3 regions of the Nocardia sp. NPDC051787 genome follow, and region 3 is predicted to be linked to each of the others. Evidence: riboswitches for the same ligand, from Rfam matches in the RefSeq annotation. Region 3 holds a riboswitch; each other region holds the start of a gene.
What was found. Region 3 has a riboswitch for S-adenosylmethionine ahead of AB0M45_RS24780 (aminotransferase class V-fold PLP-dependent enzyme). Riboswitches for the same ligand answer to the same signal wherever they lie in the genome.

Region 1 (2,256 bases), on a different contig from region 3:
ATGTAGTCCTTCGCGCCGAGAATCGCGCCGCCGAGCACCCGGCCCTGCCCGTCGATGTGCTTGGTGCCGGAGTAGACCACCACGTCGGCGCCGAGCTCGAAGCCGCGTTGCAGCAGGGGTGTCGCGAAGACGTTGTCCAGCACCACTTTCGCACCGGCGGCATGGGCCAGCTCGGTCACCCGGCGCACGTCCACCAGCGTCTGCATCGGATTGGCGGGCGTCTCGAAGAACACCGCCGTGGTCGGCACCGACAGCGCCCGTTCCCACTGGTCGAGATCTTCGCCGTCCACGAATACGGTCTCCACGCCCCAGCGCGGCAGGATCTCGTTGCACACCACGAAGCAGGAGCCGAACAGACTGCGCGCGGCGACCAGCCGGTCACCGGCGCCGAGCAGCGCTCCCAGCGCGGTGAACACGGCCGACATTCCGCTCGCGGTGGCGAAGCACGCTTCGGCGCCGTCGATCAGCCGCATCCGCTCCTCGAACATGGCGACCGTCGGGTTGCCGTAGCGGGAGTAGACGAAATGCTCCACCTCGCCGGTGAACGCGGTCTCGGCGGCTTCCGCGCTCTCGTAGACGAAGCCGGAAGTCAGGTACAGCGCCTCGGCGGTTTCCTCGAAACCGGAGCGCCGCAGTCCGCCCCGGACACCGAGCGTCGCGGGGCCGACGCCCTCGGGCAGCGGCTTGTCGAACGCGCCGCCGGTGATCACGGCTGCCGCCTATCGGCAAAGTTCCGAGGGCCCGCCAGACCCCCGCTCAGGACTGCCGCCCATCGGTAGAGCCCCGAGGACACGCCAGACGCCCTGGTCATGACTGTCGCCAGGGCAGCCCGAGGGCACGCCAGCCGGAGCCGCCGCGGTGCCTGAACTCATCGAGCGGACCTTCGAAGCCTTCGAGCACGTTGTAGGAGGTGCGGTAACCCGCCGATGTGGCGGCGATCGCAGCGCCGACCGAACGCTGGCCGGAGCGACACAAGAACACCACCGGTGCTTCGGGGTCGTGGTCGGCGAGCGCCTGCCGCAACTGCTCGACGAACATCTCGTTGCGCGCGCCGGTGGAGTCGACCCACTCGATCAGCGCGGTCGGCCGATCGATCGAGCTCGTGTCGGGTACGCCGACGAACTTCCATTCGGCTTCCGTCCGCACGTCCACGAGGACTGCTTCGGGGTTGTCGCGCAGCAGTTCCCATGCCTGCTGCGGGGTGATGTCACCGGCGTAACTCATCTACTCCTCCTGCGAATCCGCACTTGCCGCGCCCAGGACCGGAGCGCGGCCAGGTCGTCACCCGGAGCACCCCACCGCGGAGGAGGGTTGCCGACCAGTAATGCCGGGGCTTGACACTGGTTCTCATGACCTTCGACTGAGATTGCACCGACCCGGGTCACCGTGTCAAACGGCCGTTCACACTGCGGGAACGCTCAGGCGCAGACCAGCCACTTGTCGCCGGATCTGCTGAGATTCCACGTCGTGGTCGTCTCCGTGCCGTCCGCCTTCGTGGTCACGGTCGCCTTGCCTTTGTCGCCGTCCACCATCGGGTTGTCGATTTTCCTGAGCTCGACGGACTTTCCGGCGCCGGACTGCCCGGCCAGCGGTGAGCGGGCGGCGTCGAAGCCCGCGCATCCGGTGCCGGGCGCCGGCACGGTGCCGGTGCGGTTGGCGCCCTCGACGAAGTTGCGGATGGCCGCGGAGATGCGGTCGGCATCTGTGACATTTTTCTCAGCGGGCGACAGCACCCCGCCGAGCACGATCGCGATGAGCACGATCACCGCGACCACTGCGGCCGCGATGAACGGCACCATGGAGCGCTTGTCGGTTTGATCGACGCGGATGATGTCGTCCTCGCCTGCGGTCGGCTGCTGCTCGGTCATGGCTCGATGATCCCTGGTCGGGGTGGTTATCCAGCCCCCGGCCCCGGGGCAGGGCGGTGGCGGCGTCCGTCGGCGGGCAGGGGCCGCTTTAGGTCGCGCGGGAGCGGGTACGCGCCGATCGAGATGTTCGATGACATCGACCGACTGCACGCACCGGATCCTGGCGGCATCGATGGTCCCGATAGAATCGCGGGACGGCAGCCTGCTGTCATAGCGAATCGGCAGCTCATCGCCGCGGCGAACGGAGCACCGTGCAGCCACGAGCCGGCAACGCCAACGCCGGCGTCCGCACCGGAAGGGTGCGACCGAGCCGGTGCGTCAACTTAGCCTAAGCTAAGCCAGACGTCATTAATTGTTTCGACCATAAGGGTGCGCGTAAGAGATGACC
Region 2 (2,256 bases), on a different contig from region 3:
CGGCAACCCCCGGATTGCGCGAACGCAAGAAGCAGCAGACCAGGCTGCGCATCATCGAGGTCGCGCTCGATCTGTGCGACGCGCACGGCTTCGACGCGACCACGGTCGAGCAGATCGCCAACGCCGCGGACGTCTCGCCGCGCACCATCAACCGCTATTTCGACAGCAAAGAGGCCATCATCCTGGGCCCGGTACAGGACTTCGGGAGCGCGGTGGCCGAGACGCTGCGCGAGCTTCCCCGCACCGGCAACGAACTGGCGGCGTTACGTGAAGCGTTCCTGCGCGTGGTCGACCAGGCCGCCGACGCGGGCAGCAGCTCCCCGATCTCGTTCCGGAGATACCAGCAAATGCGGCGAATCCTGCGCAGCAGCCCCTCGGTCAGCGCACGCAGTCTCGAGCACGCCGACGAGAAGAACACCGCGATAGCGGCCGTGCTCGCCGAGCGCCTCGGCACCGAGCCGGACGCGCGCGCCGTGCGGCTCATCCTGGGAGCCTGGCAGCTGATCGGCACCGTCGGCATGGAGTGCAGCGGCGACATGTTCGACCATGAGGACGTGGCGATCGCGTCCCGGGCGGGACGTACCGCGTTCACCGAGACCTTCGACGAGTTCGTGCGCACCTGCTGCGTACCCCCGAACGGTGCCGACCAGTGAGTTCGATGAGGGATTTCGACGGCTGACCGCACGCCGGTTATGATGCCCGGCAGGTCATGAGCACCAGCGCCAAGCCCCGGCTCGCTGGTCGGCAACCCTGCAGCAGCGGTGGGGTGCTCCGGGTGATGACCTGGCTCCCGAGAGCCGGGAGCAAGCGCGCATCAGGAGGTCGCCGGTATGTGTTGTTGGTCACACCGTTAACCCCTGCTGTACCGGCGAACACCCTTTTGGAGCAAACCATGAGTGAATCGACCGCGTCCGTGGCCGAGAACGCACCGGCGCAGCGGTCCCCCGCGGCCGCGCAGGTCCACGGGGGCTTCGAGGGCGGCACCGGCGCACCGATGATCGCGGGCCTGTCCTCCGCGCCCTGGTCCATGGGCGCAGCGCAGCCGGCGAGTAGGCCGTTCACCGCCGGATCGGACCGGTCCGCACGTGTAGCTACCATCGGCGATGTGCGTTCTCTCGTGATTCACTCCGCGTCGATGACGCATCCCGAGCTCATGCCGGAGGAGCCGACCTCCGGAACCATTCCCCGATCGGTCCCCCTCGCGGCGGGCGCCGAGGCCATGCGCGCCGATCTGTGCGCCGGTTTCGCGGCGGCTGCGACGTGACCGTGGATACCGAATCGAGCGTCCGCCCGTCCACTGTCACCCTGCCGTCCCCGGACGGGGAACTGGGCTTCATCCCCATCGGGGACGTGCGGTTGGAGAATGGCGCGGTCATCCCGGACGTGTGCCTCGCCGTGCAGCGCTGGGGTGAACTTTCCCCGGATCTGGACAATGTCGTGCTCGTCGAACACGCGCTCACCGGCGACTCGCACGTCGTCGGCAAGCCGGACGCCATCCATCCGCTGCCCGGCTGGTGGGACGGCATGGTCGGGCCGGGCGCGCCGCTGGACACCGACGAATGGTGCGTGATCGCGACGAACGTGCTCGGCGGCTGTAAGGGCAGCACCGGGCCGTCCAGCTCGGCGCCGGACGGAAAACCTTGGGGCGCACGGTTTCCGGATATTTCTATCCGCGATCAGGTGACCGCGGAAGCGGCGCTGATGGATCTGCTCGGCATCGACCGGCTCGCCGCCGTTGTCGGCGGGTCGATGGGCGGCATGCGCGTGCTGGAATGGATGGTAGGCGCGCCGGAGCGCGTCGCCGCCGCACTGGTGCTCGCCGTGGGCGCCCGCGCCACCGCCGACCAGATCGGCACTCAGATCACGCAGATCGCGGCGATCAAGGCCGATCCCGACTGGCAGGGCGGCGACTACCACGACACCGGCCGCGCCCCGATGACGGGCATGGCCGTCGCCCGGCGCATCGCGCATCTGACCTACCGCACCGAGTTCGAGCTCGACCACCGGTTCGAGAACAAGCCGCAGGGCGACGAGGACCCGTGGAACGGCGGCCGCTACGCGGTGCAGAGCTACCTGGACCATCAAGCCGAGAAGCTGTGCAAACGCTTCGACCCGGCGACCTACGTGCTGCTGACCGAGGCGATGAACCGCCACGACGTCGGCCGCGGCCGCGGCGGCGTGGAGGCGGTGCTCGCGGCGACGCCGGTGCCATGCGTGGTCGGCGGCGTCGACTCCGACCGCCTGTATCCGCTGCGG
Region 3 (2,256 bases):
GCGCCGAGCACGTTCGGCGACCCGGCCTCGTGCCGCTGCGGAGCGGGCGCCCACTCGGCGTCGGTGGTGCTCACCTCACGAACCGCCCCGCCGCCGGCCAGATAGGGCTGCGCCGCGTCGAGCCAATCGCGCTTGCCCACCAGCACACCCGAACCGAAGGGCGCGTACAGCTTGTGGCCGGAGAAGGCCAGGTAATCGATTCCGATGTCGCGCAGGCTGATCCGGCGGTGCGGCGCCAGCTGGGCGGCGTCGACCAGGATCCGGGCGCCGCACTGGTGCGCGATGGTGGCCAGCCGCTCCAGCGGAAGCACCTCGCCGGTGACGTTCGACGCGCCGGTCACCGCGAGCAACGCGGCTGGCTTGCTGCACAACTCGGCGACCAGCCTGCCGACAGTCTCCTCGACGGTGTCGGCCGCCTGCACGACGCGGCGGCCGTGCCTCGTCCACGGCAGGAAGTTGGCATGGTGCTCGATATCGAGCACCACCGTGTCGCCGGGCACGCAGGACGCGAGCAGGTTCAGCGAGTCGGTGGTATTGCGGGTGAACACCACCACCTGATCGTCGGGGGCGTCCAGGAACTCGGCCACCGATCCGCGGGCGGCCTCGTAGCACTCGGTGGAGATCCGCGAGGCGTACCCAGCGCCGCGGTGCACGCTGGCGTAGAACGGCAACAGCCGCTGCACGCGGTCGGTGACCTCCACCAACGCCGGCGCGCTCGCCGCGTAGTCGAAGTTGGCGTAGGTCGCCGTTCCGCCCTGCACGAGCGGCACCAGCAGTTCGTCGCCGGAGACCCGGGCGAGTGCGGCACAGGTGCTGTCGACAGCAGTAGTCATCACGTGCATCCCGTCGGCTAAGGGACCCGCGATCGAACGATCCGCCGAGTCCGCGCTTGCCGCGCCCGGTTGGGCGTCGGCCGGGTCGTCACCCGGAGCACCCCACCGCGGAGGAGGGTTGCCGGCCAGCAAGCCGGGGCTTAGCGCTGGCACTCGTGACCTGACCCGAGATTGGCAGAAGCGGCCCGGCACTGTCAACCGCATGCCAATCCGAGCCGACACATCCCGATCGGGACATGACCACAGACGCGAGTCATCGCAAGCACACTCGCGAGTCCTACGAACACCCCGACCAAGTGCTGCGCGCGCCGTTCGTCATCGAACTCACATCCACCGAATCGCAGTTGCCCCGAATACATCACGCCTCCCGCTTCCGATTCGGAGCAGGCACCGCACCTCATCCACGACAAAGCCACAACTGAACAAATGCAGCAAACACGCAGCAGCATCCCGGAACCCGGACAATCGGCGCTCGCCTCTCAGATAACCACAGCGGACCGAACTTTTTCCGGCAGCAAAACCAAGCGTTATCTGTTCGCAGCCAGTCGCCCCCCGATTCGCGATCTCTCAGCGAGAGAGTTGGCTCCGACACCAACTCCTTCTCCAGCTACCAACAAGCAGCCGAACCTGAGCGCGGTTACCGCCGGCACGGCCACACCGGCCGCCGTGGTTCTCGAGCGAAGCGAGACGGGCATTCCCCGTTCGAGCAGCGCGGCAGGCGCCGAGGAAACAAACCCAGTACCGTGGACAGCTGGCCAATCGTGGCATTTGCCCTTTGGTAACCCAGCTATGGCGCGACAACGGAAAGTATGAGGCAGGTCGATGGGAGGTTCGCTGAGCACCATGCTCCGAACGGAGGTCGACGCGCCGGTGCGCCCGTTGTCGCGGGGCGACCATGCGCCACAGGCCAGGACGCTGGTCGACATCCTGACCGCTACGGCACTCACACATCCCGACGCGCCGGCCATCGATGACGGCCAGGTGGTGCTGTCCTATCTCGAACTGGTCGTCGAGGTCGAGAAGACTATGGCGCGCCTCGCCACGGCGGGCGTGCGTCCCGGTGACCGGGTCGGCGTGCGCATGCCCTCCGGCACGCGCGGGCTCTACGTCACCATCCTCGCGGTCCTCTACAGTGGCGCCGCCTACGTGCCGGTCGATGCCGACGACCCGGACGATCGCGCCCAGCTCGTCTTCGGCGAAGCCCAGGTCACCGCGATCGTCACCGCTGACGGCATCGAGACGACGGCCGCCGGTATCCGGGCCGCGGAGCAGCACGAGGGCGCGCGCACCTGGTCGGCGCTTCCCAGCCCCGACGACGACGCCTGGATCATCTTCACCTCCGGGTCGACCGGAACCCCGAAAGGCGTTGCCGTCACCCACCGCAGCGCCGCCGCGTTCGTCGACGCCGAAGCCGACCTGTTCC

Region 1: it holds a riboswitch for S-adenosylmethionine, as region 3 does, so the genes downstream of both, AB0M45_RS01175 (rhodanese-like domain-containing protein) here and AB0M45_RS24780 (aminotransferase class V-fold PLP-dependent enzyme) in region 3, are expected to answer to the same signal.
Region 2: it holds a riboswitch for S-adenosylmethionine, as region 3 does, so the genes downstream of both, AB0M45_RS09800 (O-acetyl-L-homoserine sulfhydrolase) here and AB0M45_RS24780 (aminotransferase class V-fold PLP-dependent enzyme) in region 3, are expected to answer to the same signal.

What each region holds. Positions count from the first base shown of each region.
Region 1 is NZ_JBFAYO010000001.1:257,060-259,315, forward strand. It holds gene AB0M45_RS01170 (O-succinylhomoserine sulfhydrylase) at 1-710, opposite strand, end outside; gene AB0M45_RS01175 (rhodanese-like domain-containing protein) at 808-1,224, opposite strand; SAM riboswitch class IV at 1,239-1,355, opposite strand; gene AB0M45_RS01180 (hypothetical protein) at 1,419-1,868, opposite strand; gene AB0M45_RS01185 (FAD-dependent oxidoreductase) at 2,251-2,256, shown strand, end outside.
Region 2 is NZ_JBFAYO010000007.1:85,785-88,040, reverse strand. It holds gene AB0M45_RS09805 (TetR family transcriptional regulator) at 1-653, shown strand, start outside; SAM riboswitch class IV at 706-816, shown strand; partial or broken gene AB0M45_RS09800 (O-acetyl-L-homoserine sulfhydrolase) at 1,082-1,264, shown strand; gene AB0M45_RS09795 (homoserine O-acetyltransferase) at 1,261-2,256, shown strand, end outside.
Region 3 is NZ_JBFAYO010000026.1:41,466-43,721, reverse strand. It holds gene AB0M45_RS24780 (aminotransferase class V-fold PLP-dependent enzyme) at 1-833, opposite strand, end outside; SAM riboswitch class IV at 881-994, opposite strand; gene AB0M45_RS24775 (Pls/PosA family non-ribosomal peptide synthetase) at 1,677-2,256, shown strand, end outside.